Regions from separate parts of the Peribacillus sp. V2I11 genome, predicted to be linked through region 2. Evidence: riboswitches for the same ligand, from Rfam matches in the RefSeq annotation. Region 2 holds a riboswitch; the other holds the start of a gene.
The links. A riboswitch is a leader RNA that binds a small molecule or an ion and turns the genes downstream of it on or off. The one in region 2 is predicted to bind ZMP and ZTP.
Positions count from the first base shown of each region.

Region 1: another riboswitch for ZMP and ZTP. It lies ahead of QFZ73_RS07930 (glutamate/serine transporter AimA); the one in region 2 lies ahead of QFZ73_RS16650 (phosphoglycerate dehydrogenase).

Region 1 covers NZ_JAUSYW010000001.1:1,641,580-1,649,087, reverse strand. Annotated here, with positions in the region: gene QFZ73_RS07935 (amino acid permease) at 77-1,465, shown strand; ZMP/ZTP riboswitch at 2,057-2,135, shown strand; gene QFZ73_RS07930 (glutamate/serine transporter AimA) at 2,188-3,780, shown strand; partial or broken gene QFZ73_RS07925 (FAD-binding oxidoreductase) at 4,668-6,016, shown strand; gene QFZ73_RS07920 (hypothetical protein) at 6,132-6,344, opposite strand; gene QFZ73_RS07915 (LysR family transcriptional regulator) at 6,835-7,508, shown strand, end outside.
Region 2 covers NZ_JAUSYW010000001.1:3,407,722-3,415,229, forward strand. Annotated here, with positions in the region: gene QFZ73_RS16640 (VOC family protein) at 1-329, shown strand, start outside; gene QFZ73_RS16645 (GNAT family N-acetyltransferase) at 412-927, opposite strand; ZMP/ZTP riboswitch at 1,321-1,399, shown strand; gene QFZ73_RS16650 (phosphoglycerate dehydrogenase) at 1,537-2,736, shown strand; gene QFZ73_RS16655 (hypothetical protein) at 2,993-3,160, opposite strand; gene QFZ73_RS16660 (hypothetical protein) at 3,157-3,318, opposite strand; gene QFZ73_RS16665 (hypothetical protein) at 3,609-4,091, opposite strand; gene QFZ73_RS16670 (FixH family protein) at 4,326-4,751, opposite strand; gene QFZ73_RS16675 (PepSY-associated TM helix domain-containing protein) at 4,822-6,165, opposite strand; gene QFZ73_RS16680 (M4 family metallopeptidase) at 6,543-7,508, shown strand, end outside.

The DNA of each region.
Region 1 (7,508 bases), 1.8 Mb from region 2:
CCGCAATAATTAATGGAGAGTCATTCGTGGTAAGGATAGAAAAGCATTACCGATATTGCACCTGGGGGAGTTTATCATGTCAAACAAGGAATTAAAGAGAGGGCTGGAAGCACGTCATATTCAAATGATAGCTTTGGGCGGAACCATCGGTGTCGGGTTATTCATGGGGTCGGCCAGCACGATCAAATGGACCGGGCCCTCTGTAATGCTTGCTTATGCCATCGCAGGCATTTTTATATTTTTCATCATGCGTTCTATGGGTGAGATGCTATATTTAGAACCGACTACAGGTTCTTTTGCAACCTTTGCAAGCAGCTATATACATCCTTTGGCAGGTTATATGACTGCTTGGAGCAATTGGTTTCAATGGGTAATCGTCGGAATGTCCGAAATCATCGCGGTTGGGTTGTATATGCAATATTGGTTCCCGGAGTTACCGGCTTGGATACCAGGTGTGGTCGCCATGATCATCTTGGGGGCTGCCAACCTCATTTCCGTTAAATCCTTCGGGGAATTTGAATTCTGGTTTGCGCTTATAAAAGTCATAACGATTGTATTGATGATCATTGCCGGCCTTGGCCTTATCTTCTTTGGAATAGGGAATGGCGGGGATGCGATTGGATTATCGAATCTATGGGCAAATGGCGGCTTCTTTACGGGAGGATGGACAGGATTCTTCTTTGCGCTTTCGCTTGTCGTGGCTTCCTATCAAGGCGTTGAGCTTATCGGCATCACAGCCGGAGAAGCAAAAAATCCAACGAAGACCGTAACAAAAGCGATCCAATCAATCATATGGCGCATTTTAATTTTCTATATTGGTGCCATATTCGTCATCGTGACGGTTTATCCTTGGGATAAACTAGATGATATCGGAAGTCCATTCGTTTCAACCTTTGCTAAAGTCGGTATCACTGCGGCGGCAGGCATCATTAACTTTGTAGTAATCACTGCGGCAATGTCTGGATGCAACAGTGGTATTTTCAGTGCAGGGCGTATGCTTTACACACTGGCATTGAACGGCCAGGCACCGAAAATCTTTGCCAAAGTATCTAAAAATGGAGTGCCGGCTTATTGTACGATCGCTGTACTATTAGGATTGGGCATCGGGGTTATCCTGAATTACCTTGCACCGCCTCAATTATTCCTTTATGTGTACAGTGCGAGTGTATTGCCCGGGATGATTCCATGGTTTGTCTTGCTTATCAGTGAGCTTAAATTCAGAAAGGTAAATGCCGCTGAAATGGAGAAGCATCCGTTCAAAATGCCGTTGGCCCCATACAGTAACTATGCGACAATAGCCTTTTTGCTGATGGTGCTGGTGGGTATGTGGTTCAATCCGAGTACCCGGATTTCCTTGGTTGTCGGGATCGTTTTCCTAGCCTTGGTCGTGGCAAGTTATTACATGCTGAAAATGGATAAACGAACACCATTGGATGTTAAATCCGATGATGAGATTTCCAGTTAGAAGCCTCGTGCCATTTCAATAAAAAGATGAGTTATTCTTTTATAAGGATATAGGGACATCATCTTGTTTAAGGAAACGTTAACATACTTAAATATAATAGACACTAATTAAAGTTGTGCATAAATTGTGGACAAAGCAAAGAGAGATTTTCTTCCCTCAGGCATTTTCCCAACTTGTGCATGACTTTTTTTTGAGGAAGAAAAGAACAGTTATTGTAGAAAAATGCTCAATAAAGGTATGGAGGATTTCAAGAATTTCCTCTGTTAGATCCAATAAAATTTTAACTACCTGGTGCATTGCCTCTATGTGAATGTTTGGATATAATTTGTAAAATATGAACGGTTTATTTTGCACGTATAAGCTCTTAAAGATTTTCAAGTATAATGTTAAAGGGAAAATGATTATATTGATGTAGCATGTGTTCTGTAAATCGAATGTTTGTTTTTTAAACCTTAATTCACCTGTTTTTTTCAAATTAAAATGAATATAGATAGGAAATTACGAAAGATAAATAAGATTATAGATAAAATATAAATGTTTTTCAAGTGTTGTGAAATTCAAAATAATCCTATATACTAAAAAAAAAGCTATTTTCCTATATGTAACTGGCGCAACATGGAGTACCATGGGGGAGCATATAGAGTATAAGCCGCGCGCCTGGGCAAACACTTGATTTATAGATCAAGTGTTTTTTATTTTCCTAGGAAGAGGTGTAGGTAGAGATGAGTAATATGCATAGAAAGATGGGGACTTTTGCTTTAACTATGACAGGTATAGGTTCTATTATCGGCTCAGGTTGGTTGTTCGGAGCGTGGAAAGCTGCCCAGATTGCTGGACCAGCAGCTATTTTTTCTTGGATTATCGGTATGCTTGTAATTTTATTTATTGCATTATCTTACGCAGAGCTTGGGGCAATGTTTCCTGAAGCTGGAGGTATGGTTAAGTATCCTCAATATTCTCATGGCTCTTTTATTGGATTTTTAGCTGCGTGGGCGAACTGGATATCCATCGCTTCGACTATTACCGTTGAGGCAATTGCTTCGGTACAATATATGAGTACGTGGCCTTGGGAATGGGCCAGATGGTCTCATTCTTTAGTTGATAACAATATCTTGACGACCAAAGGATTATTCATAGCTTCTTTACTACTATTGTTCTATTTCTTCGTCAATTATTGGACAGTTAACCTTTTTGCTAAGGCAAATTCATTTATTACTATTTTTAAATTAATTGTTCCAGGTGTAATGGCAGGATCGTTATTTTTTGCTGGATTTCATGGTGAAAACTTTACAAGTTCTCAAGGAATCGCACCATATGGTTGGGCAAGCGTTTTAACAGCAGTAGCTACTTCTGGTATAGTGTTTGCGTTTAACGGATTTCAAAGTCCCGTTAATATGGCAGGAGAAGCGAAGTCGCCGAATAAGTCTATACCTATTGCTGTTATTGGGTCTATTCTAATTGCAGGTTTTATATACGTTATTTTACAAGTTGTTTTTATCGGTGCAGTCGATCCGTCTATGATCGTGAACGGATGGAGTCATCTGAATTTTAATTCACCTTTTGCAGATTTGGCAATTGCTCTTAGTCTTAACTGGTTAGCTATTGTATTGTATGTAGATGCGTTTGTATCACCCTCTGGTTCAGGTGCCACTTATACAGCTACAACTTCGCGAATGCTTTATGGAATGCAGAAAAATGGGTACTTACCGAATATCTTTGGTACATTACATCCACTTTATGGTGTTCCTCGTCCAGCGATGTTATTAAACTTATGCGTATGTTTTATCTTTTTATTTTTATTCCGCGGATGGGGCGTACTTGCTGAAGTGATTTCAGTTGCTACACTTATTTCGTATATCATGGGGCCAGTTGCATTGGCAACATTAAGACGTACTGCTTCTCATTTTAACCGTCCATTTCACTTAAAAGGTGCTTCTATTATTGCACCTTGTGGATTTGTTTTTGCATCGCTTACTTTATACTGGGCGCGTTGGCCATTAACAGGAGAAGTCGTTTTCATCATTGCCATTGGACTACCTATTTACTTTTATTATCAAGCTAAAAATAAATGGAATGGATTCAAAAAACAATTTTTATCAGGTGTTTGGATGCTTCTTTACTTAGGTTGTATGATTTTGATTTCTTATATTGGAAGTGAGAAGTTCGGCGGAAAAAATATTCTTACATTTGGCTGGGATATGGTGGTCATCGCATGTCTGGCACTTGGCTTCTATTGGTGGGGAGTTAAGAGCGGGATTAAAACAGAATACATGGCTGAGGCCGAAAAAATCAACAAAGAATTTATCAATAAATAACTATTAGTGTAGACACAGCTATATGGGTAAAAAGAAAACATGGTTACTTTATGACCATGTTTTTTTTATTTATTAAAAAGTGTTCGCAAATTGGGACACCTGACAATATTAATGAAAAATTCAAACTTTTACCACACGTTTATAGCGAATCTCGCTGAATAAGGGATTGGCAGGAAGTACAAACATTTCATCTCCCAAGTCTAGTCGTATCTGATGAGAGAAAATGTCTCCGTTATATACGAATGAGTGATATTCACCAAACTCACCACATGGACCAACATCCTCTGGTGAATTTTCCATAAATTTTTGGTCCAGATTTCGTCCAAAAAAAGAAGGACGGGTTTATCTAAACGAATGCTGACAATTTTTGCTTTATACCCTAAATCAATAAATTCCTGGACTATCTGTTTCGTGTTGATTCCGGCTAAAGAAAGGATTAGTTCATAACTATTAGACTCAACTAAGTTCTTTTTGTACTCGATACAATCCTCCAGAAAAAGGTTTCCAAATGCAATTTGTAAGATACCTCCGTTTCCAAAAAAATCCACGGGGTCAATAAGGCCCTTTTCAAAACCTTTTCCATCATATAAAGGATACTGAATTTTGTATAATGGAATTCCAATGGATGCTGCTTGAGCTTGGGTCTTTTTTTCGTCTTTGCGAGTAAATTGGTGGAATTCACGAGTAAATCATGAAAACTTGCGAGTTAATTATGCTCTATCATATAGAAAAAAATTATATCCTACTTTTTAAGGTACGGATGTTGGAGTAAAAGTAAGAATTAGATTAATTGAAACCCTTTCCCGCCTATAGAATGTGTCTTTTCCTAAAGATTTTTCATAGTATATAACATCTTCCCTGCATCATCTGAGAAAGGGGGTTATATTTTGGAAAGGACAAAGCTTACCGGGCGTATCGTTACACCTAATGATGCTGAGTACGAGCATGCCAGGATAAATAATAATTTAAGTTTTCCTAAATTCCCAAAGATCATTGTGTTTTGTCAAAATTCCAAAGATGTGTTGAATTCACTGAAGTGGGCCCGGGAAAATCATACATCTTTCCGGGTTAGGAGCGGCAGGCATAGTTATGAAAATTTTTCATTGGTAAATGGCGGTCTAATCATTGATATTAGTGAAATGTACAAGATCAAGGTCAATCGTGAAAAAATGATCGCAAAAATTGAAGCCGGTGCTGATTTAGGGCAAGTATATAATAAGTTATGGGAATATGGCACGACGATTCCGGCTGGAACCGAAAGCAATGTGGGTCTTGTCGGACTTACGCTCGGCGGTGGAATCGGTATGTTAACGAGGCACTTTGGACTTACTTGTGACAATCTGGTTGAAATAGAAATGGTAAGGGCGTGTGGAAAGAAGGGCGCCAAACTCATTAAAGCAAATAGGAAAATAAATAGTGATTTATTTTGGGCATGCTGCGGGGGCGGAGGGGGGAACTTTGGCATAGTCACTTCTCTTACTTTCAGGGTTCACCCAGTATCCAGGGTATCGGTTTTTTCCGTTACATGGGGGTGGGAAGATTTTGAAGAGATATTTAATGCCTGGCAGGATTGGGCCCCTTACACTGATGAACGACTAACATCAGAAATAGAATTTAAGTCAAAGGAAGTAAATCAAATTATCGCTCAAGGTGAATTTGTCGGAACGTCATATAGGTTAAAGCAGCTTCTAAAACCTTTGACGAAAACTGGTTCACCAATAAATGTCATGATAAAGGAAGTCCCGTACATTGATGCTGTACGATTCTTTGATGATCCGAGTGGAAATCGACCGGGCCATCGTAAGAAGTCAGGATCTTTTATTGAAAAACCTTTTTCACAACAAGCAATCTTGACGATGAAGCATTTTTTGGAAAACGCTCCAAATGAAAATGCAGCCATTTGGCACCAATCCCTTGGAGGAGCAGCAGGCCAGGTCAACCCAATGGAAACGGCTTTCTATTACCGGGACGCCATTATTGCTCAGGAGTACAAGCTACATGGATCAACCCTGAAGAAGAACGGGAAAACATACGCTGGATCAAAGAATTAAGGAATGCCTTATCACCGTATACGACTGGTGACTATGTGAATTGGCCTGATCGGCAAATCAAAGATTGGCCAACAGCATATTATGGGGGGAATTTTAAACGGCTTCGAGAAGTTAAAACTGAATATGACCCGTTTAATACGTTTAAATTCCCTCAAAGCATCCCGCCTTATAATAGGTGGTTTTAAGAAAAACAGGGGCGTTCCCATTTTATAAGGTTAAACTGTGAGTAACTAAAAGGCCTATTCCGCTTAAGGATATAGGCCTCTTAACAAATAGCTTATGTGACATTCTGTTCTTAATTTACTCCGTTTTTTGAGTTTGTGCTACACTGTATACTTGACTTACATATGATTGGGCTTGTGCGATTTCCGAAGCAGCTTGTTTAATTGCTTCCTGTGCCAAAGTTGGGTCCGACGAAGATTTTTCAATTGCTTGACTAAGTAAAGTTTGAGTAAGGGTAACGTTTGCTTTTGCTTGGTTTAATTGATTGACATCAATTTGTTGTTGAGGCATATTGCTTCACTCCTTATGTCATTATTTGAACTACTCCATTAGGATGACCTTTCTTTTCTTTTTTATAAGGAGAAAAAAATATAACGTAGACAGGATGGACTGAAACGGCCAAGTCCATTGGGATAAACAATTAAAAAAAACTATGCAAAATTTATGGAAATACAAATTCGTAAAATAGATACACCCTTAGGAGTGAAAAACAGGCAGAAAGAGAATGAAATTATTAGTTTTATTTACTTAGAATCCTTAAAATTTCATCTGCATAAATAGTATTACCTTCCTTGAATATCATGTTGTATGAAATCGCAATAAATATATCGTTACTTGTTGGTTGTTCAGTTAAATTACACTTTACTTATTGGTTTTATAAGATTAAAATCGGAGAAAGAATCATTATAAGAGGAAGAGCTGATTGGACAACCAAAAGCTCCTGAACGCGATAAGCGAACAGGAGCTTTTTGCGTTCATTTTGGAAAGAGGAGTTGGCAAGATGAATATTGATCATATTGAAGCTTTTATGTATGTTGTTCACCTTAATAGTTTTCATAAAGCCGCAGAGGCAATGTTTTTATCACAACCGACTGTTTCGGCAAGAATTAAGACCCTTGAGAGTGAACTCGATTCAGTACTATTTGAGAGGCAAGGGAGAGGGATTATTTTAACCGAAAAAGGGAAAGCCTTCATTCCATTTGCAGATCAAATTATTCGTACCTTTCACCAGGGGAAAAAGCAGTTGAAAACAGGAAGCGAACTGGAGGAAATAACCATAGGGGCTAATATCATTACATCGCAATACTTTATTCCATATGCTCTTCCTCTATGGAAAAAGGAAAACCCCAATTTACGCTTTAAATTTATTTCAGCAACAAATGATGCATTAATGGAAAAATTGCTTCAGAAACAGGTTGATATAGCCTTTATGAAGGATGTTACACATAGTGGTCTGCAAAATTACAAAACCCTTGATAATTCGATTCGTTTAGTCGTGTATCCAGGACATCCATTTCAACTTCAAACTGAGCTAACAGTACAGGAATTAGCATTGGAGCCGTTGGTGTTTTTTGAGTGTGGTGCGTTTGACTGGAACCACGTTCATAAAATTTTTGAAGTATCTAATGTAGAGCCGCGCATTGAATTTCAGGTTGATCACCTGGAAGTGGCGAA
Region 2 (7,508 bases):
AATTTAACGAGCAAATGACCAATGAAAATGCGACATGCATGGTTATCAGCGAGTCCATATATGTCATGTTATTGGTGGAAGATTACTTTAAAACGTTTACCAAGAAGGAGATCCCGGATTCTGCATCGAGTACGGAAGCCATCGTCGCCCTGTCCGTTAAAAGTAAGGAAGAAGTCGATGAGATCGTGAATAGGGCACTGGATGTTGGCGGAAAGCCTTTTAATGAAGCCATTGATCATGGTTTCATGTACGGTTGGAGTTTTCTGGATATCGACGGACATTCTTGGGAAGTATTTTACATGGACGAAAGCGGATTCAATCAAAATTAAATCAAAAGCAAGGCACAATCCTTCACGAAGGATTGTGCCTTGCTTTTGAAGTGTTAAGTTAGCGATCTTACCTGAAGTTCATTCATGACAATACTGGGCTAATGTCTTTCCACTCATAAACCAATAGTTTCAATTCAGCATCAGCCATTTTGATTTTTTCGGTTTTAAGCAATTCAGCACCAAATGCCTCATAGAAGTATCGAGAATCATTATCCTCAAGCACCTCTACGAAAATTGTCTTAAATCCCAGTTCTTCGAATTTAAAGAATAATTCTTTGATGAGTTTCTTACCTATCCCCATTCTTTGAAAATTTTCGAGGATATATATCGCAGTTAAATCACCAGAATCCTCAACTTGATTTTTTTCCCTTTTACCGCCACTTATAAATCCTGCTATTTCTCCCTCGTTATTTTCTGCAACATAAATATAATTTCCTTCACCGGATATATTCTTTTTCCATAATTCTGTCCTCTTCTCATAAGACAGATTATCTAAAAAATCCATCGGCATTATATCTTTATATGTAGATCGCCAGCAATCCACATGGACTATTGCTATCCCTTCCGCATCTGCAACCGTTGCCTCCCTAATTAGCATATTAGTTCCTCCTTTTTAAGTTTGCTATACTCCTTGTTTTTTACTAATATTATCCATTTCGCAACTAATTGGCCCGAAATAATCATCCATTAATTCTTGGAAAATAAACTAGATAAAAAACACCTTGGAAATTATATGTAAGCCATTCATTAAAGAATGAAAGATCCAGAATTTTAACATGTATGTCACAGAATATATTCTGGAAATTTATTCCGATTGAAACAGCCATGTTTCGGAGATAAAACTATAGTTTTCGTCGATATATTCCTATTTTCGGAGATAAAACTGTAAGTTTCGCAACCATGGTGAGTTGTGAATTCTGCAAAAAAAGAGATAAACCTTTAAAATGATATTGAAGATTGCTGAATAATTTGATAGAATAAAATAAATGAAAAGACTATGTGCAACTGGCGAAACACGGATAACCGTGAGGGAACACATAGTGTCGTAGCCGTTCGCCTGGGCAGAGGTAAGGGATTTTATCCCTTGCCTCTTTCTGTATATTAACAGATAGTGAAGGTTTAAAGTATGCAGATTTTCATGGGCTTAAAAATCTTGTCAGTATTTTGAAATTTCAAAACTATCATAATCAAAAGAGGAGCAAACAAAATGAGCACACTACTTTTAGAAAAAGTCAAAACGATCAAAGCGTTAAATAATATTGCCGAAAGCGGGCTAAATGTATTCAACAAAGGCGATTTTAAAGTCGACAATGACAGTGAAAACCCTGATGCGATCGTTCTTCGCAGCTTTAACATGCATACTATGGAATTCGGCGATCAGTTAAAAGCAATTGCAAGGGCAGGTGCAGGAGTCAATAATATTCCGGTCGAAAAGTGCACAGAGCAAGGAATTGTCGTTTTCAATACACCTGGAGCTAACGCAAACGCTGTAAAGGAAATGGTGCTGACGTCATTAATGGCTTCATCTCGTAACCTGTTTGCCGGTGTGGCCTGGACAAAGACGCTGGAAGGCGAAGGAGAACAAATTCCAAAGCTTGTTGAAGCAGGAAAGAAACAATTCGTTGGTAAAGAAATCAAGGGAAAAACTCTTGGCGTAATCGGTTTGGGAGCGATCGGTGCACTTGTAGCGAATGATGCCCTGGATTTGGACATGGATGTCATTGGGTTTGACCCGTTCATCTCTGTTGATACAGCTTGGAATTTGTCCCGCAATGTACAGCGCGCCATGACGATTGAAGAATTGTTTGCAGAATCTGATTATATTACCGTACACGTTCCATTAACAGACGACACAAGAGGAATGTTTAACCAAGAAACGTTCAGCATCATGAAGCCGGGCGTTCATATCTTGAATTTCTCACGCGGCGAGCTTGTGAATGAAAATGATATGCAAGCTGCACTTGAAAGCGGAAAAGTAGGCAAGTTCATTACAGACTTCCCGAATGAAAACGTGTTGAAAATGAAAAATGTCGTTCCAATTCCGCATCTTGGTGCCTCTACGCTAGAATCAGAGGAAAACTGTGCCATCATGGCTGCTCGTCAGTTGAAGACCTTTTTAGAAACAGGGAACATCAAGAACTCTGTGAATTTCCCTAATACTTCCCTTCCTTATACAGGAAACCGTCGTGTGGCAACTTTCCACGAAAACGTTCCGAACATGGTTGGGCAAATCACACTGGCTGTATCAAGCTTTAATCTGAACATCGCTGACATGGTTAACAGAAGCCGTGGGGGATATGCATATACGATCATCGACATTGAAGGTGAAGTAAACGGCGATATCATTCCTGGCTTGGAAGAAAAAATCAAACAAATCGAAGGCATCGTTACAACTCGCCTCATCTAATTGGAACCGGAAGAAAGATGATAAATACTGAAAGCCTCAATCCTTTTAAGGAGTTGGGGCTTTTTTTAGGTTTTTGAACAAAAACAAGCCACTTATTGTGGACCATATTAAACGGACTCACGTGTTGAGAACCTAGGGATTACAACGAACTCAGCCTGGCATGGGTTATGCCACGCAGCTTGATACATTCAGTTGAAGTCAAAACTTTTTTCATCACGATTTGCTTAGCATCGAAATTCTCCAAGATAAAAATCTGTCATGGTTTCACCTCCGTTTTTTCTTCATAATGTACAAACAACATCAAGTAGATTGCAAATAGAAGATGCAAATAAAGTGGAATATTCTTATCGTTTTGAATGGCAACGAATATGTAAATTCCATATAGCAATATTGGAATGGTTAAAAGGATTCTGAGCTTAGTCATATGCCATCCTCCCATTTATCCTCAAATATTAATACATCAAGCATTTGAGCCACTTGAATATCCTTTTCTGCTATTGCATGTATTAAACTTATACAATCATTTTCCCTGAGAACATCTGCTGATAATTGTAAATCCATGGTCATTACTGCTGGTTTCATAGTTTCATCCTCCTAATTCACTAAATATTCTGTCACTTCCGTTACTACAATAGTATGAAGTACAGGGAAAATGCTGTCAATCTATATTCCATCTGTACTCATTTTGAGTTGATTGATTCAAAAGTTATCTACCAAAATCACTATCTCATATATATCTACTTAGTGAGATAGGCAAAATGGCACCTTTCTTTATTCAGAAGGCACCCCAACTCCTCTAAGTAAAAGAATCGTCCCTATGAAATACAGAGACGATTCCTTATTAAACACCTTTTCTACACAAATGGATGAACCTATATTGTTCTTCCCCAAAAATTCTGATGCTGATGAAGGATATTCGTAGTTAAAAAAGCTCCAACAGGAGGTAATTGCGTGGAATAGGCATTACCGCTAACAGGATATTCATTCAGAGCTATATCGGTAGTGGCAATCCACGATCCAGACTCACCTGCTTGTAGAGAGGGAGGTTTCATAAGAAACCGTCCTTGTAGAATGAAATGTCGAATCCTGATCTGGAGATCATCAATTATGGTTAAGTTGCCAGAGAATGTGGCATAAGGTGAATCAAATGAGATTTGTTTGGTGCTTTCATTCCAAAATCCATTAATCGGGATGGGTGTACCACGAAAATTAACCGTACCAACCACCCTGTTATCTGTAATGGAGTTAATGGTAAGTGTGCCCCAAATCATCGTTCTGCCAGCTATTGAAGAGTGGATACCCCATACAGATGGGAATGGAAAGCTAATTGAAGCAGTTCCCTGTGAAGTTACCATTGCTATGCCCTCCCTTAAAGGTGGTTTATGTTCTGAGGAAGCTTCCTTATTTAAAGGAACAATCCAGTATATGCAGCAAGAGCAGAATAATCCAATAAACAAAGGTGAAGTATTACATCCCTGCCTGTAAATGCATTCTCTCCGATCCATAAAAATATCCAGCAAAAAACTTGGTAAACAAACATACATAAAAAACCCGGTCTTCAATTGAAGACCGGATTTCAAATATATTTATTAATGATGATGTTCATGGTTTTCTTCTTGTTTTTGGTACCCTCTTTGCAAGAATCTCAATTCACTTTCAGACAGTTTTCCTACGATAAACTGTTTTATAGGCATAATGATTGAACCATCGTTACTCGCATGTACTTTTATATAGTATAGGCCATCACTATCAAAGTTTTTACTTAAAGTATAAGTACCGTTTCCCTCTTCCTCAGCTTGTTCCATACTATATTTGAGAGAGCCATCTTGTTTCCATATCTCAAAATGAACAAAATCTGCGTTTTCAACCTTTTTGCCACCTTGAGTAAGAACAACCTTCATGGTCTCCTGTATTTTAGCTGAAAAGGATGCTGGTATAATTATTTCCGCTTCAAGTGGTGTCTCTTCTTTGTATAGAGTAGTGACATCCTTTTCAAGTGAACAAGCACTTAGCAATAGGCTGAAAATAAAGATTAAAGAAATACATATATTTTTTCACGGCAAAAGCCACCCTTTACATTTCGAATTATGCATTCAAAAACTGCTTGACTGGAGATATTCTTTTAATAATTAACCAATCAATTAGCCAAACAACAATAAGTGATAAACCAACCAAAGGAAACAAAATTCCTAGACCTATTAACAGAAAAAGAAAGAATTTCATGTTCTTTATAGGAGGAGCTTTTGGTGCACCTAATCCTTTTTTCGGCTTTCGCTTCCACCATAAATAAAAACCACTAAATGCAACAAGCATAATTCCTAAACAAATAAGAAGGCTGATTATTTGGTTAATCAAACCAAATTGAGTCCCTTTATGCAAGGTAATTCCCCAAGCAACTATTTTTCCGATTAAACCGTAATGATCATAACGATAATCAGCTAGAACTGCACCGGAATATTGGTCAATATGTATAGTCGCTTCATCTTGTGCTTTCGGTGGAAAAGCTGACAATGTATAAACGCCATCCGTTTCTTGTGGAATATTAATGCTATAACTTGGATGCATACCCTCGCGATTCGCTATCGTGATCACATCATCAATGGAAAGTGGGATAAAGCCTTGAATATCTGAGATTGGTACATCTAAATTTTCTGCTGCCCAAGGAACATCTGCAATGTCTTTTGTTTTAATTAAGGATGCTGGAGCACTTCCAGTCCATATGGAAGGAGGATACCCAGATCCGGAATTGGTTGCTGCCGATTGAAAATTACTTCCCCAAAAACCAGACCAAGGCAAACCTGTCATAATTAAAAATAGCATTCCTGCTGATATCCAAAAGGCAGGTACTGCATGTAAATCTTTTCTGAAAGTATTTTTACCTTTATTTAATCTTGGAAAAAGAACACCAGAAAGACTTAGCTTATTTTTTGGATACCATAAATAAAGACCAGAGACAATTAACACAACTGCCCAACACGCAGATAACTCTACAATTCTATCTCCCAGGGTGCCAGCCATCAGTTCACCATGAATTTCCTCGATTTTATCCATAATTCTGTCTTCATCATTTAACTCTCCAATAGATTTACCTGTATAGGGGTCTATAAAAATGGTAAGAGACTCATTATTAGCAGTAATGCTCACTTCGCTTGAACGGGAGGCATTTTCTCCGGGATGATATTTTGTCACTACTGCATCAGGGTATAGTTTCTTCACTTTCTCAATCTGCTGGGATGCTGGTAATTTATCTCCTTGCGGTGTTACCCCTTGGTAGTCTTGATAAAGCACTTGTTCAATCTGCGGCTTAAATAAATAGATTGAGCCAGTAACTGCCAGAATGATAAGTAAGGGTGCAAAAATAATTCCAGCGTAAAAATGCCATCTCCATACAGTTCTATACAGAGAGGTGTTCGGTTGTTTAGTTTCCATTTATACAGGACCTCCAAGTAGTGCTATTAAATTCACCTATATAGATGATAAAAGAAAATTGTGAGAAAAATATGAAACTTATATAAAAAAAGGAAGGTTGTATTTGTTAAAGATGAAATGGTCATATCGACTTAGTAGAACAACTGTAACTAAGGAGTGAACTTGCAGGGAAAGTTGTAGAGTAGGAAGGAATGGAGGGAAATGAGGGAAGTGCGGCGAAAGTAATCAATAGAATGTGTTGAAGATAGCATCAAGATCACGACATGAAATAAAACTGCAAAAGAACTTGAAGGATGCTGAAGACAAACGTGTTAAGAGAAACAGCTTGAAAAAAGAAATGGTAATAGATCGTAAAAAAACATGAAGGAGTGACGGATATGCACAAAGGAGAGTGTTCCAAATTGAAATGTCAGTGTTTCATCGTACCTAACTACATTCTTGAGAATTTGGCACAAAATGAAGTGGAAGAAGCACGGATCAGTTTAGCGAAAAGCCGTCAAATGCGCAGGCGCAGAATTTTGAAAGAATACGATATTGACGGTGTTGTCGCTTTAACGGATACAGGATCTGGACGTCAAGGTGAATCTGCCCGCCATGTTTACGATTGCAGGGGAGGAACGAAACTACGGGAGAATGAGGCAAGGAAAGAAGGAGATCGATCCAGTGCAGATCCTGTCGTCAACGCTGCATATGATTATAGCGGAGTTGTGCGTGACTACTTCAAGAATGTCTTGCACCGTAATTCAATTGATAACCAAGGCCTGGATCTCATTCTGAACGTTCATTATGGGAATAAATTCACGAATGCCTATTGGGACGGAGATGAAATGGTATTTGGTGACGGCGATGGGGTCATCTTTAGCAATTTTGCCAATTCACTCGATGTAATTGGACACGAACTTACACATGGGGTTACGCAGTTCACAAGTGGATTGGAGTATGACGGTCAGTCCGGGGCTTTGAACGAACATCTTTCAGATGTGTTTGGAGTTGCCATAAAACAATTTCACTTAAAGCAAACTGCAGGAGATGCCGATTGGCTAATCGGTGCTGATATAATGGGACCGACACTGAAAGGGCAGGCACTCCGTTCGATGAAAGCACCAGGTACTGCATTTGACAATAAGTTAATGGGTAAAGATATTCAGCCTGATCATATGAAGAACTTCTATAAAGGAGAACGGGATAATCATGGTGTCCATATCAATAGCGGCATACCAAACAAGGCCTTTTATCTAGTATCCATGGAGATCGGAACGGACAAGGCGGCTTTGATCTGGTTCCATGCGATGCAGAATTTATTTGCAACGGCAAATTTCAATCAATTCGTGCAAATTGTCATC